One region of the Duganella violaceipulchra genome, then DNA from elsewhere that is predicted to be linked to it. Evidence: riboswitches for the same ligand, from Rfam matches in the RefSeq annotation. Region 1 holds a riboswitch; the other holds the start of a gene.

Evidence for each region. A riboswitch is a leader RNA that binds a small molecule or an ion and turns the genes downstream of it on or off. The one in region 1 is predicted to bind thiamine pyrophosphate.
Region 2: it holds a riboswitch for thiamine pyrophosphate, as region 1 does, so the genes downstream of both, KVP70_RS22245 (TonB-dependent siderophore receptor) here and thiC (phosphomethylpyrimidine synthase ThiC) in region 1, are expected to answer to the same signal.

The regions. Positions count from the first base shown of each region.
Region 1 covers NZ_JAHTGR010000015.1:4,569-12,312, reverse strand. Annotated here, with positions in the region: gene KVP70_RS24475 (WG repeat-containing protein) at 1-309, shown strand, start outside; gene KVP70_RS24470 (hypothetical protein) at 428-769, shown strand; gene KVP70_RS24465 (PAN domain-containing protein) at 796-1,386, shown strand; gene KVP70_RS24460 (hypothetical protein) at 1,403-1,921, shown strand; TPP riboswitch at 2,017-2,117, shown strand; gene thiC (phosphomethylpyrimidine synthase ThiC) at 2,184-4,100, shown strand; gene thiS (sulfur carrier protein ThiS) at 4,108-4,311, shown strand; gene KVP70_RS24445 (thiazole synthase) at 4,421-5,206, shown strand; gene thiD (bifunctional hydroxymethylpyrimidine kinase/phosphomethylpyrimidine kinase) at 5,203-6,075, shown strand; gene thiE (thiamine phosphate synthase) at 6,085-6,729, shown strand; gene KVP70_RS24430 (ANTAR domain-containing response regulator) at 6,800-7,429, shown strand; gene KVP70_RS24425 (response regulator) at 7,684-7,744, shown strand, end outside.
Region 2 covers NZ_JAHTGR010000012.1:204,129-211,872, reverse strand. Annotated here, with positions in the region: gene KVP70_RS22270 (hypothetical protein) at 1-250, opposite strand, end outside; gene ompR (osmolarity response regulator transcription factor OmpR) at 421-1,188, shown strand; gene KVP70_RS22260 (ATP-binding protein) at 1,204-2,583, shown strand; gene KVP70_RS22255 (hypothetical protein) at 2,583-3,287, shown strand; gene KVP70_RS22250 (Imm26 family immunity protein) at 3,274-3,777, opposite strand; TPP riboswitch at 3,944-4,043, shown strand; gene KVP70_RS22245 (TonB-dependent siderophore receptor) at 4,099-6,237, shown strand; gene KVP70_RS22240 (hypothetical protein) at 6,234-6,959, opposite strand; gene KVP70_RS22235 (AAA family ATPase) at 6,956-7,480, opposite strand; gene pnuC (nicotinamide riboside transporter PnuC) at 7,477-7,744, opposite strand, start outside.

The DNA of each region.
Region 1 (7,744 bases):
GTGCGCGTCGACGGCGGCTGGCAGCAGATCGACCGCCTCGGCCAGCGCGTGGCGGCGCCGGCGGCTGCTGGACCGCTGGCGCCGCCGGCCGCGTCCAGCGCGTCCGCCATATCCCCCGGCGGCGCCGCCGCCTCCGTCACCTGCGACGGCGGGCAGCGCGTCAACGCCATGCGTCCCTACGCCGATGGCCTGGCGGCCGCCCGCTGCGGGGTGCTGTGGGGCTATCTCGACCGCGACGGTCGGTTCGTCATTCCACCTCGCTACATGGAGGCCGGCGACTTCGCCGACGGCCTGGCGCCGGTGCGGTGAAGCGTCTGACCGGCCTCCCCATAGTATTTCTAAATGGCACTGATTATTGTCAACTGATAAGAAATTGTGGGCGTTAAGCAGGCATCCCCGTCGAAGCACCCACCCAAAGGAGTCCAGCATGAAACTGCAACTTGCCCTGTGTCTGTTCGTGGCCGCCAGCGCCGCGCCCATGGTTCAAGCGGTCGAGCCCGTCTCGTTGTACCAGGGCTTGATCTCGTTCCGCGACGGCCCCGACCCGGCCGGCAAGACCGCGGTGTACTGGGCCACCAGCCAGACCCTGTACACGATCAACGGCCCGCGCACCGCCGCACTCAAATTCGGCGCCAACTGGGTGGCGGAAATCCGCTGGTGCGGCGACCGCAACGGCCGGCCGCTGGCCGGCGAATGCTCGGACATATATTTCAATTTCCGGCATGGCGTCGACATCACGGAAACCACCGTCAACCTGCTGCATCCCTGATCCATCCACCATGCCCGGAGACTGTGATGAAAAAGCCGCTATCGATGTTGGCCGCGCTGCTGGTGCTGCCTTGCCTGTGCGTCGCCCAAGGCGCCGAGCCGTGGGGGGTGTGGGCCAACCGCATGAATCCCAACTTGCCGTGGGGTGACCCCTGCAATATCCAGTACGTGATCTCGCCCGTTCCGGCCCGCTATGATCGTCAGCCCGAGTACGTGCGGGTGCGCGTCGCCGCCAATCATCACGACGCCGACCAGTTTCAGCGTCTGTTCAGCCCCTTCTTTGACGATATGCCGGACAAGGTGGTCAAGCTGGGGCGCTGTCATGGCGGGGGCGCGGGTACGGATGGGGGGCCGGGCGGTGGTGGTGGCGGCTCGATCCAGAACTTGCAGTCCGGGATTAACCGTTACGGCGGCGACTACAACGATGCCTGGAGCGAGCCCGGCGGCGGTGACGCCGGCAGCTGCGCCGCGCGCTGCGAACAGGATGCCCAGTGCCGCAGTTTCAGCTGGGTCAGGCCGGGCGTGCAGGGACGGGTCTCGCGCTGCTGGTTGAAACGCACGGTGCCACCAGCGAGCAATAACGATTGTTGCGTTTCCGGCGTCAAATCGTCCGACTGAGCGCGAGGGGAATAGCATGAACTTCGTCGTCGCGCCCCGTTCGCTGGCGGGCTTGAAACGCCTGGCCGCGTTGATCCTGGCAGTTTGTTTCTTCCTGCCGCTGTATAGCTGCAGCACGCAGGGCAAGCCGCCCGGCGTGGCGCGTGCGGCGTCCGCGCCGGCCGCTGCGGCCCCGGCCGCCGTTGCGCCGCACGCCGGATCGCCGGCCCCTCCGACGCTGCCCGGGCGGCTGGAATTTAGCCCATACGAGGCGTTTTCCTGGGGCGATACCTACAGCCTGGCCGGCTTGCTCGTGTTCTTCTGGCCGGCCGTGCTGCAACTGGCCGTGGTGGTGGCGCCGACGGCGGGCGTCCGCGCGGCGCGGGCCGAGCCCTTGCTGTGTCTGGGCAGCGCGGCCGCCTTGGCCTGGCTGTTGTGGCGCGCGCATTTGCTGCCGGGCTATCAGCTGGAAGTGGGCATGCCGCTGGCGGCGCTGGCGTTGTTGCTCTACGCCGTGCCGCGCTTGGCGCGCGGCGCCCCGCCCGCATCCGGCTAGCCCGCGTGGCGTGATACCGGGTATGGCGGTTTTTTTTGCGCGGACATTGTCCGCGCGGCGCGGCGCGGCGTATAATCGCAGCGCTGCCGCAAGGTGGCACACGCTAGGGGTCCTGCGCATTGCGATGCGCGGGTGAGAAATACCCTCCGAACCTGATCTGGATAATGCCAGCGAAGGGAAGCTTAGGACAATGCCGCCACACCCAGTGGACCGGCGCCGTCCAATCTCCTTTGCTGGCTCCTGTAGCTAACGAAGGAGCCACATGAACGCCAACGCCAAATTCCTCTCCGCCACCGCCACGGTGGACGAGGCAGCCATCAAGCCCTTGCCGAATTCCCGCAAAGTCTACGTCGAAGGCAGCCGTCCCGACATCCGCGTGCCGATGCGCCAGATCACCCAGTCCGACACGCCGGCGTCCTTTGGCTTCGAGGCCAATCCGGCCATCTACGTCTACGACACCTCCGGCCCGTACACCGACCCGGACGCGGTGATCGACATCCGCTCCGGCCTGGCCGCGACGCCGCGCCTGCCGTGGATATTGGAGCGCAACGACACCGAGGAACTGGACGGCCCCACCTCCGAATACGGCCAGGCCCGCCTGGCGGACCCGGCGCTGGCCGAGCTGCGCTTCAACCTGCACCGCAAGCCGCGCCGCGCGCAGGCCGGAAAAAACGTCACGCAGATGCACTATGCGCGCCAGGGCATCGTCACGCCCGAGATGGAATTCGTCGCCATCCGCGAAAACCTGCGCCGCCAGGAGTACATGGAAGACCTGAAGAACTCCGGCCCGATGGGCCAGCGCCTGGCCGACCTGATGGGCCGCCAGCATCCGGGCCAGTCGTTCGGCGCCAGCATCCCGGCCACCATCACGCCCGAATTCGTGCGCGAGGAAATCGCCCGCGGCCGCGCCATCATCCCGGCCAACATCAACCACCCGGAAATCGAACCGATGATCATCGGCCGCAATTTCCTGGTCAAGATCAACGCCAACATCGGCAACTCCGCCGTCACCTCGTCGATCGGCGAGGAAGTCGAGAAGATGACCTGGGCCATCCGCTGGGGCGGCGACAACGTCATGGACCTGTCGACCGGCAAGCACATCCACGAAACCCGTGAATGGATCATCCGCAACAGCCCGGTCCCGATCGGCACCGTGCCGATCTACCAGGCGCTGGAAAAGGTCAACGGCAAGGCCGAGGACCTGACCTGGGAGATCTTCCGCGACACCCTGATCGAGCAGGCCGAGCAGGGCGTCGACTACTTCACCATCCACGCCGGCGTGCTGCTGCGCTACGTGCCGATGACGGCCAAGCGCCTGACCGGCATCGTCTCGCGCGGCGGCTCGATCATGGCCAAGTGGTGCCTGGCGCACCACCAGGAATCGTTCCTGTACACGCACTTCGAAGAGATCTGCGCCATCATGAAGGCCTACGACGTCTCGTTCTCGCTGGGCGACGGCTTGCGTCCCGGCTCGATCTACGACGCCAACGACGAAGCCCAGCTGGGCGAACTGAAGACGCTGGGCGAGCTGACCCAGATCGCCTGGAAGCACGACGTGCAGGTGATGATCGAAGGCCCCGGCCACGTGCCGATGCAGCTGATCAAGGAGAATATGGACCTGCAGCTGGAACAGTGCCACGAAGCGCCGTTCTACACCTTGGGCCCGTTGACCACCGACATCGCGCCCGGCTACGACCACATCACCTCCGGCATCGGCGCCGCGCAGATCGGCTGGTACGGCACCGCCATGCTGTGCTACGTCACGCCCAAGGAGCACCTGGGCCTGCCCGACAAGAACGACGTCAAGGACGGCATCATCACCTACAAGATCGCCGCGCATGCCGCCGACCTGGCCAAGGGGCATCCGGGCGCGCAGATCCGCGACAACGCGCTGTCGAAGGCGCGCTTCGAGTTCCGCTGGGACGACCAGTTCAACATCGGCCTCGATCCGGACAAGGCGCGCGAATTCCACGACGAGACCCTGCCCAAGGATTCGGCCAAGGTGGCGCACTTCTGCTCGATGTGCGGCCCGCATTTCTGCTCGATGAAGATCACCCAGGAGGTGCGCGAGTACGCCAAGGCCAACGGCGTGTCCGACGGCGCGGCGCTGCAGCAGGGCATGCAGGTCAAGGCGGTGGAGTTCATCAAGAACGGCGCCGAGCTGTACCGCAAGCTGTGAGGCCGGCATGATCGACATCGAATTGAACGGCGCCCCCTACCAGGTGCCGCCGCGGCAGACGCTAGCTCAGTTGATCGATGCGCTGTCGCTGACCGGGCAGGCGCTGGCGCTGGCGGTCAACCGCGCGGTGGTGCCGCGCCAGCAGTGGCCGCAGCGCGAGCTGCAGCCGCAGGACCAGGTCGACATCGTGCGCGCCATCGGCGGCGGCTAATTTTAATGGGGTCAAGTCTGACATTCGGACACGGCCTCTGCCGTAGCCGCCGCTACGGCAGAGGCCGTGTCCGAATGTCAGACTTGACCCCCAAGGATAAGGAACCATCATGGACAATCAAGACTTGCTCACCATCGCAGGCAAGAGCTACAAATCGCGGCTGCTGGTCGGCAGCGGCAAGTACAAGGACCTGCCGCAGACCCGCGAGGCGACCGACGCCGCCGAAGCGGAAATCATCACCGTGGCGATCCGCCGCGTCAACATCGGCCAGGACCCGAAGGCGCCCAGCCTGCTCGACGTGCTGCCGCCGTCGCAGTACACCATCCTGCCCAACACGGCCGGCTGCTACACCGCCAAGGACGCGGTCTACACGCTGCAGATGGCGCGGGAACTGCTCAACGGCCACAAGCTGGTCAAGCTGGAAGTGCTGGGCGACGAGAAGACGCTGTTCCCGCACATGCCGGAAACCCTGATCGCCGCCGAGGCGCTGGTCAGGGACGGCTTCGACGTCATGGTCTACTGCAGCGACGATCCGATCCAGGCCAAGCTGCTGGAGCAGATCGGCTGCGTGGCGGTGATGCCGCTGGCCTCGCTGATCGGCTCGGGCATGGGCATCCTCAACCCGTGGAACCTGTCGCTGATCATCGACCAGGCCAAGGTGCCGGTGCTGGTCGATGCCGGCGTCGGCACGGCCTCGGACGCCGCCATCGCCATGGAGCTGGGCTGCGACGGCGTGCTGATGAACACCGCCATCGCCGGCGCGCGCGATCCGGTGCGCATGGCGCGCGCCATGAAGCTGGCCGTGCAGGCCGGCCGCGAGGCTTACCTGGCGGGCCGCATCGCCCGCAAGTTCGCGGCCTCGCCGTCGTCGCCGATAGCGGGCCGGCTGGCATGAGCGAGCGGCTGTCCTCGCAAGTGGCGGCGCAGCTGATGGCGCAACTGGTGGCGCGGCCGTGCGTGCTGGTGTTCGCCGGACTCGATCCGTCCGGCGGCGCCGGCATCGCCGCCGACCTGCAGGCGGTGGCCGGGCAGGGCGCGCACGCGCTCACCGTGGCCACCGCGCTGACGGTGCAGGACAACGACCGCGTCTACGGCGTGCAGCCGGTCGACGGCGCCATGGTGCTGCGCCAGGCGCAGGCGCTGGTCGACAAGATGACGGTGCGCGCGGTGAAGATCGGCATCCCCGGCAGCGCCGCCAACGCGCTGGCGATCGCCGAGATCATCGGCCGCCTGCGCGCGCGCCAGCCGGAGCTGCCGGTGGTGCTGGACCCGGTGCTGGCCAGCGGCCACGGCGACCTGCTGTCGCGCGACGACGCGGTGCAGGCGCTGGCGCCGCTGCTGCCGCTGGTGACGGTGCTCACCCCCAACGGCCCGGAAGCGCTGGCGCTGACCGGCGCCGCCGAGCCGACCGCGCAGGCGCAGGCCTTGCGCGCGCGCGGCTGCCGCCACGTGCTGATCACCGGCGGCCACGGCGATGGCGAAGAAGTGGTCAACCGCTGGTTCGGCCCCGGCGCAACGCCGGCGCCACGCCTGTCCGACACCGAACCGTCGCAAGAGGCGCGCCACTGGAGCTGGCCGCGCCTGGCCGGCGAATTCCACGGCAGCGGCTGCACGCTGGCGTCGGCCATCGCCGGCCAGCTGGCGCTGGGCATGTCGATGGAACGCGCGCTGGAACTGGCGCAACAGTATTGCTATCGCGCGCTGCGCGGCGCCTACACGGTGGCCGCCGGACAGCGCATCCCGCAGCGCCTACCTTTGATTTGAGAGCACACCATGCAAGGACTTTATTTGGTTACCCCCAACTGGGACGACACCAGCCGGATGCTGGAGCTGAGCGAACAGGCGCTGGCCGCCGCCCACGGCGCGCGGCCGGGCGTGGCGATGCTGCAATACCGCCACAAGGAAGCCGGCCCGCAACAGCGGCTGGATCAAGCGGGCGCCTTGCTGGCGTTGTGCAGGCGCTACGGCGTGCCCTTCATCGTCAATGATTACGTCGAGCTGTGCGAGCAGCTCGGCGCCGACGGCGTCCACCTCGGCGGCACCGATGCCGACGTGGCGCAGGTGCGCGCCCGGCTGGGGGCGGACAAGATCATCGGCGCCTCCTGCTATGGCGACCTGCCGCGCGCGCTGGCGGCCCAGGCGGCCGGCGCCAGCTACGTGGCGTTCGGCGGTTTCTACCCGTCGCGCGTGAAAAAATATGCAGTGACTACCAAGATGGAGATCCTCGACCAGGCGCGCGAGGTGGTCCGCGTGCCGACCGTGGTGATCGGCGGCATGACGCCGGACAACGCCGCGCCGCTGGCCGCGCGCGGCGCCTCCATGGTGGCGGCCATCAGCAGCGTCTACCAGGCCGACGATGTCGGCGCCGCCGTGGCCGCGTTCCTGCGGCTTTATGCCGACAAACATACGGGCCGATAAAAGGCTGGCATGACGGGCGGTTTTCCGCCTTATAATTGGTGGGTTAGCTTAAGCCTAAGGTTGCCGCCACATGAATGTCCCTTCCAGCCCGAAGCGTCTGATTCTGATCGTCGACGATGACCCACTGCTGCTCGATTTCCTGGGCGAGGTGCTGGGCCACGCCGGCTACGACATCCTCAAGGCCTCGTCGGCCGAACAGGCGCTGGAGCAGATCGCCCAGCGCGAACCAGACCTGGCCCTGCTCGACATCCATATGCCCGGCATGAACGGGCTGGAGCTGGCCAAGCAGTTGCACGCCACCAGCTCGGTGCCCTTCATGTTCCTGTCCGGGCGCGGCGACGCCGACGCCGGCAAGCAGGCCGCCTCGTATGGCGCGGTCGGCTTCCTGGTCAAGCCGGTCGACGAAAAACACCTGATGCCGGCGTTCGCCGCCGGCCTGGCGCGCGCCGACGAAATCCGCCAGCTGCGCCGCACCGAGCTCAATCTGAACGCTGCGCTGGCCGCCGGGCGCGAGACCAGCCTGGCCGTCGGCCTGCTGATGTGCAAGTTCCAGACCGACCGCAACACCGCCTTCGAAGTGCTGCGCGACCACGCCCGCTCCAACCGCCGCAAGGTCAACGAGGTGGCCGACCAGCTGCTGGCCGCCGAGGAAACCTTGAACAGTTTGCACGTGGCCTTCAACCAGCGTCTGAAAAAGTAAACGCCGGCGGTATTTTTGCGGTATTTTCTTGCTTTGCGGTACTCTTCATGTAGACTGTGTCTATCAGCGGCAGGCCAGTCCTGTCCGCTTCGTAGTGCGGCGGGGCCTCCAACCTGCGCCTGCCGCCTCCCCAGCCGCCTGTTCCCTGCGGCCGTCCGTATCCCTTCGGCCCAACTCCGCCGACCCCTGCGTTGTCCTGCCAGCCCCGTGCTGCCGGCGCCGCGATCCCTTTGTTTTTGTGTGCGGAGACACTGATGACGAACGAATATTCCCAGGACAGCTATCGGCCTTTCAGCGAGCAGGACGGCGGTGCCG
Region 2 (7,744 bases), on a different contig from region 1:
GCATGGCGCGGCGCTGCTCTTCGGCGCGGGCCTCGTAGCTGCGCGGATCGAGCTGGCGCGGCTCGGCCTGGCGGGTCGGCTGGGCGTCGCGCGCAGGCAGGGCGCGGGGTTCTTCACGGCGCGGAGCGTCACGCTCCGACGACCCGTCATGCGCCATCGCGGCGCCGCTCAGCAACAGAACACCCAGCAGGGATCGAACGCAAAAATTTGCGCTTGCTGCCGCGTAGTTTTTTTTGTGATCGATGCCCATGACGTTCCTAAAAAGCTGAATCTGTGACCAGAGTGTATGATGCTTTACCTGAGGGGGTAAGACGAATTGGGTAAAGTTTGTAACACTTTGTAATGGGTTGTCACAGACGTTTTCGCAATGCGAATATGACGTTACCATAGCAACATGAATATGACAAATCTGGCAGCCAAATGACAAGCACAACGACAGAATCCGGCAACACCTCCGCCAACCAGCATGGCCACCAGGCCAAAATCATGGTAGTGGACGACGACGTGCGCCTGCGCGACCTGCTGCGCCGCTACCTGACCGAACAAGGCTTCAACGTCTTCACCGCCGAGAGCGCGACCGCCATGAACAAGCTGTGGCTGCGCGAGCGCTACGACCTGCTGGTGCTGGACCTGATGCTGCCGGGCGAAGACGGCCTGTCGATCTGCCGCCGCCTGCGCGGCGCCGGCGACCAGACGCCGATCATCATGCTGACCGCCAAGGGCGAAGACGTGGACCGCATCGTCGGCCTCGAAATGGGCGCCGACGACTACCTGCCGAAGCCGTTCAACCCGCGCGAGCTGGTGGCCCGCATCGGCGCCGTGCTGCGCCGCCGCGGCCCGGACGAGATCCCCGGCGCGCCGTCGGAAACCCCGCAGTCGTTCGAGTTCGGCCAGTTCGTGCTGGACCTGGGTACCCGCACGCTGAAGAAGGCCGGCGAGACCGTGCCGCTGACCACCGGCGAATTCTCGGTACTGAAAGTATTCGCCCGCCACGCGCGCCAGCCGCTATCGCGCGAAAAGCTGATGGAACTGGCGCGCGGCCGCGAATACGAAGTGTTCGACCGCAGCCTGGACGTGCAGATCTCGCGCCTGCGCAAGCTGATCGAGCCCGATCCGTCGAGCCCGCTGTACATCCAGACCGTCTGGGGCCTGGGCTATGTGTTCATTCCGGAGGGGCAGCCGCGCTAAAGCGCGGGCGTGCGCATGAAGTTTCCGTCGAAGTTTCCGTCGAAGTTTCCGTTTACGTTTAGAGCCGCCAGCCTGAAAAGCGGCTTGTTCTGGCGCACCTTCTTCCTGCTGGGCGCGCTGACCACCACCAGCATGACCGCCTGGGTCGCCATGATCAGCGCGGTGCAGCACGAGCCGCAGGTGCAGCAGATCTCCTCGCAGGTGATCTCGGTGGTCACCATCACCCACGCCGCCCTCACCCACTCCGCGCCCGAACTGCGGCGCGAACTGCTGTTCGATCTGGTGTCCAACGAGGGCATCCGCGTGTTCACGCTGGAGGACGACGACAAGGTCGATCCGCCGCCCGACAACGCGCTGATGCCCGACATTCAGAAGCTGGTCAAGGCCAAGCTGGGCGAGGACACCCGCTTCTCGGCGCGCGTCAACGGCGTGGCCGGCTTCTGGGTCAGCTTCAAGATCGATGACGACGCCTACTGGCTGATGCTGGAACGCGAACGCATCCGCGGCCTGACCGGCATCCAGTGGCTGGGCTGGGCCAGCGTGGTGTCGGTGGTGTCGCTGCTGGGCGCGGCCTTCATCTCCAGCCTGATCAACCTGCCGCTGCGGCGCCTGACGCAAGCCACGCGCGCCTTCGCCCAGGGCAAGCGGCCGGAACGGCTGCCGGAAAAAGGCCCGATGGAAATCATGGAGGCGAACCGCAGCTTCAACCAGATGGTGGTGCAGCTGCAGCAGGTGGAGTCGGACCGCGCCGTGATCCTGGCCGGCATCTCGCACGACCTGCGCACGCCGCTGGCGCGCATGCAGCTGGAGGTGGAGATGGCCAACCTGTCGAGCGAGGCGCGCGAGGGCATCCAGTCCGACATCGGCCAGATGGACGACATCATTGGCCAGTTCCTCGACTACGCCAAGCCGACCGAGGTGTCGAGCTTCATCAACGTCGACCTCAGCGAGCTGCTGCAGGACACCGCACATGAAGCCGGCCGCCTGCCGGACGTGCGCATCAGCACCGACATCGTGGCCAACGCCCACGTGATGGGCAACGCCACCGACATCAAGCGCGTCATCAACAACCTGATCGAGAACGCCCGCCGCTACGGCAAGACGCCCGGCAGCGAGCTGACCGAGATCGACATCAAGTGCAGCATGAAGGGCATGCACACCTCGCGCCGCGTGATCGTCGAGGTGCAGGACCACGGCAACGGCGTGCCGGCCGACCAGATCGAACAGCTGCTCAAGCCCTTCACCCGGCTCGACACCGCGCGCGGCCAGGCCAACGGCGCCGGGCTGGGCCTGGCCATCGTCGACCGCGTGATGCTGCGCCACGGCGCCGAGCTGCACGTGCGCAACCGCGAAGGCGGCGGCCTGCTGATCCAGATCGTGATGAAGGCGGCTTGATGCTGGCAAGGTATTTTGCGATGTTGCTGGCGGCGGCCGGGCCGGCAGTGGCCAAACCGGCCAAGCCGCCCGCGCCTCCGCCGATCGAACAGCGCGCCCCCAGCGACGAGGAACGCAGCTCCTTCGACGACTACTTCCGCCAGAAGATGCTGGCCGAGTCCAGGGGCGCGCGCCCGGTGCCGCCGCTGTTCGCGCCGGAGTTCGACATCCAGCGCCAGCGCGGCAAGCCGTGGCAGGTGGTGGCGCGCGTCGACTCGGCGCCGCGCCATTCGGCGGTCGACCTGTGCCGGCAAATCCGTTCGAGTTTTGTCTACGACGCCAAGGCGCCCCAGGATAGCCGCTGGACCGAGTCGGCCCAGCCGCCGAGCTGGCATGTATGGCTGGCCCAGCCCAAGACTATCTGCACCGCCGCGCCGCACACGGTGTTGATGGACCAGGCGCTGCCGCCGGAGGACGTGGTGGCGCTGCTGCGCCAATATCCTGAACTGCTGAGCCGCGCGCGCCTGCTATTCGCCGGCAACTCGCAATGCATACGCCAGCGCGCCCTGCCCTTCACGCTGCGCGCGATCGGGCCGGCGGCACCGGTGGCCGGCGCACCCGTAATGTTCAGCCTGGTATTTGAAAGCGACCGCGACACCATCGCCCGCGTCGCCGTGCGCAAGCACCGCGGCGAGTATGCGGCCTGGAACGTCAGCTGCGACTGACGCTGCTGCCGCGGTTGATCGGGTGGTCCTCCGGCTCAAGCAGCCTGGTCAGCAGCAGCTCGGTCGAGCCGTAGCCGTACAGCGAATCCGCCTCCAGGCCTTGCGTATCGTAGGGCACGGACTCCTCGCGCTCCGAGCGGCTCGGGTCGGCGTCCGAATACGTCACGCGCCAGGCGCGCTTGAGCGAATCGGCGCGGCGCAGGAACTGCGGCATCGGCCACAGCGCCGGATTCCAGTCGACGATATCGCCCAGCACGCGCCAGTGGCCGCTGGCCAGCGCCATGTCGCCCACCCGCAGCACCTTGACGGCGTCCTGCGGTTGCAGCGTATTGAGCTCCTCCAGCGACGGCAAGCGCGGCAGCTTGGGCCCGAACAGATACGCCAGCATGATCTTGCTGCCTGGCGACAAACGCGCCACCAGGCCCCAGCCATAGCCGCCATCCAGCAACGGTATGGCAAACCAGCTTCCCTCTTGATACGACTGCCTCATTCCCACCCTTTCACTTGCACGATGCAGCAGAGTGTCGCCAAAATGTATGGACATGATGGCGCCTCCGTTAAAAGCTGTGTCTGCTTCGTTGGCGCCGTGTGGCGCAAACCGCAAGTGTAGCGGCGCGGCACGGATCGCGGCGCACGGCACCGCATGTGCTACACTAGCGCCTCGCTAGGGGTCCTGGAGCTTTTGCTGCCGGGTGAGAGATACCCTTCGTACCTGATCTGGATAATGCCAGCGAAGGAAAGCGCAAAGTAGTTCTCCCCTTCTTTGATGGCTCTCTTCGCGGCTCCCAGCCAAGAACAAAAGAGAGAGCACATGAACACACCAAGATTCGCAGTTTCCGCCATCGCCCTGGCGGTACTCCACGCATTCCCCGGCGTTGCCGTCGCTGCCTCCTCCGCCGCCGAGCAAGCCATGCCCGAAGTGGTGATTACCGGCGCCAAGGCGCAGGCCAGCCGCGCCGCCGTGGCCGGCTTCTCCAACGCGCCGCTGCTGGAAACCCCGGCCTCGGTCAGCGTACTGACTTCGCAGCAGATGCTGGACCTGCAAATCCGCTCCACCACCGACGCCGCCCGCTACGACGCCAGCATCGGCGACTCCTACAACGCGGTCGGCTATTCCGAGCAGTTCTCGATCCGTGGCTTCAAGCTGGACAACGCCTCCAGCTACCGCAAGGACGGCATGGCCATCCCGGCCGACACCCAGATCCCGCTGGAGAACAAGGAACGCCTGGAAGTGCTGAAAGGCCTGTCCGGCCTGCAAGCGGGCGTTTCCGCGCCGGGCGGCATCGTCAACTACGTCACCAAGCGCCCGACCGATACGCCGCTGCGCACGGTGGTGCTGGAAGAACGCGAGCGCGGTACACTGTACGGCGCCGTCGACCTGGGCGGCCGCTTTGAAGACCAGCGCTTCGGCTACCGCTTCAACGCCGCCGGCGAGCGCCTGCGCTCCTACATCAAGGGCGCCGACGGCAACCGCAAGTTCGTCTCGGCCGCCTTCGACTGGAAGATCTCGCCGCAGGCGCTGCTGCAAGTGGACGCCGACTACCAGAAGAAATCGCAAGTGACCGCGCCCGGCTTCCAGCTGTTGAACAACACCACGCTGCCGAACATTCCGGCCGACACCATGCTCAACAACCAGCCGTGGAGCCGTCCGGTCGAGACCACCAGCAGCAACATCGGCGCCCGCTTCGAGTACAAGTTCACGCCCGACTGGAGCACCACCGTCAGCGCCAACCAGCACCAGTTCAAGCGCGACGACTACACCGCCTTCCCAGGCGGCTGCACCGCACAGGGCCTGTATTCCGGCTTCTGCGGCAACGGCGACTACGACGTCTACGACTACGTCAGCCTGGGCGAGAAGAAATCGCCGCTGACGGTGCAGGCGCTGGTGCAGGGCAAGTTCAGCACCGGCTCGTTCAAGCACGAGTTCACCGGCGGCGCATCGTTGTTCAAGAACAGCGAGAAATGGGGCGATTACCTGTACACCCAGGCAGGCACCGACGGCCACGCATTCAGCAACATCTACCATCCGATCATGGTGGCGCCGAACGGCGGCACCAGCAAACCGGTCTCCGAGCGCCGCAGCGACAACGAACGCGCCTTGTTCGCGCAGGACATCCTGAGCATCAACGAGCAGCTCAAGCTGCACGCCGGCGCACGCTTTGTGCAGGTCAAGCGCGACGAATTCGTCGATGCGACGCTGCCGTTCGCCCACACCAACGTCGGCTTCTGGCTGCCGAATGTGGCGCTGGTGTACAGCCTGCGTCCCAACGTTTCGGTCTACACCTCGTATGCACAGGGCCTGGAACATGGCGGCGTTGCGCCGATCGGCACCGAGAACACCGGCCGCGCACTGGCGCCGGGCAAATCGAAGCAGGTCGAAGTGGGCGTCAAGGCCGACATCCATCCCGACCTGAGCGCCAGTGTGGCGATGTTCGAGATCCGCAAGGGCCTCGAATACACCGATGGCCAGAACTACTTCGTGCGCAACGGCCAGGCGCAGCACCGCGGACTGGAAATGGCACTGAACGGCCGCGCCTCGCGTGACTTGACGGTGGGCGTCTCGGCCATGGCGCTGAACTCGCAGCAGCGCGACACCGGCTCGGCGGAACTGGACGGCAAGCGCGTCGCCGACGTCCCGGCCTTCAAGTCGACCGTCTACGCCAACTACGCGGTGCCGCAAGTGGCCGGCCTGTCTATCAGCGCCAACTGGATCTATTCGGGCAAGAAAGCGTTCGACAAGGCCAACCAGGTGTTCGTGCCGAGCTACCATGTGATGAACCTGGGCGGCGCCTACGCCACCCGCATCGGCGGCGTGCAGACCACGCTGCGCGCCAGCATCGACAACGCGTTCGACAAGTTCTACTGGCGCGACGTCACGCCGGAACTGGGTGGTTACCTGATGCCGGGCGCTTCACGCACCTTCCGCGTGTCGGCCCAGTTCGACCTTTAAAAGACCAGCTGCACGCGCATCGAAAAACTCTTCGCTGCGCGTGCCGAGTTCCTGCCGATCAGGTAAGCGAATTCGTACTTGATCTCCTGCCGGCCGATATCGCGGTGTCCGAACACCGCCGGCCCGGCGCGGTGCGACTGCTGCCGGTATGGCAGCCAGTCATTCCACTTCCCCACTTCGCCGAACGCCTGCACGCCAGGCTGCAACCACGGCTTCCAGTTATGTTTGACCTGCAGCTGGTAGGTCAGCTCCATCGGATGCTCGCCGCCGCCCGGCGCCACGCGATAGTCGCGCTGGAAGAACAGGTTGGCGTTGAACTGGGTGCGGCCGATTTCCGTTTGCAGCACCGGGCCCCATTCGAGCGCGTAGCCGTCGGCATTGTTGCGCGCCTTTTCCAGCTTGGTGTGCAGCGCCAGGTCGAAGGGATACTGGCCTTGCGTCAGCAGGTAATCGTTCTGCCAGGCCGTCTCCACCCAGTGGCCGGCGCCGCCGTTGAATTTGCTCCACTTGGCGTACAACTCCGTGTACCAGCGCGACGTGACGCCGTAGCCGATGCCGATTTCCGGCGCCGCCACGGTGCGGCCGTTGTAGTGGGCGTTCCAGTATTTATAGTCGAGGGATGCCTGGCCTTCCACATCGTAGGTGGAGACCAGGTAGTAGCCGGTATCGGCCAACGCCAGCGGGGACACACACATCAATATCGCCGCCAGCCGTTGCTTCATGGTAGATGCCGCTCCACTTGGGATAATCGCTCGCCGGGATCGCCCGACACCAGCAGATAGGGTATCCCACGCGCCGCCAGCTCGTCCAGCAGCATGCGGTTGATGATGACGCTCACTTCCTCGGATTCCCGCTGCAAGCCGTCGGCCACCCAGGGTATGTCGGCCGCCATCACCAGCGTACAGGCATAGTCCTGCTGGTGGCTGGCCGCCAGCGCGGCCAACTGGTCGTCGATGCCGCCGAAATAATGGCGGCCGTAGACCACCGTCATCAGCGGCGCGGTGTCGCAAAAAAGATACTTGCCGGCGCGCGGCGCGGCCGCATCCTCGCGGTCGCGCTGCGTTTCGGCGATGTGGAACTGGTCGGCCACCACCGGTATCCGGGCTTCGGTGTCGACGAACTCGCGCAGGTACTCGGGCACCCACAGCGTTTGATAGTGCTCGGCCAGCGCCGCCGCCAGCGTCGATTTGCCGGACGAGGTGGTGCCCAGTATGGCCACCCGTAGCGGCGCGTGCGCGTTCATTCCAGCGCCATGCGGCCGTTGCTGCCGTCCGTGGTGTCGTGGCTCCAGGCGCGCAGTCCGATCACCGCCATGCCGACGAAGACCGCGTACAACACCGCCGTCAGCACCAGGTGCTTGTGCAGGTACAGCGCCACATACAACACATCGACGATGATCCAGACATGCCAATTCTCGACCTTTTTACGCGACAGCAGCAGCTGCCCGACCAGACTGCCGGCGGTCAGGAAACCGTCGGAGTTGGGCACGTCGGTGTCGGTATACGAT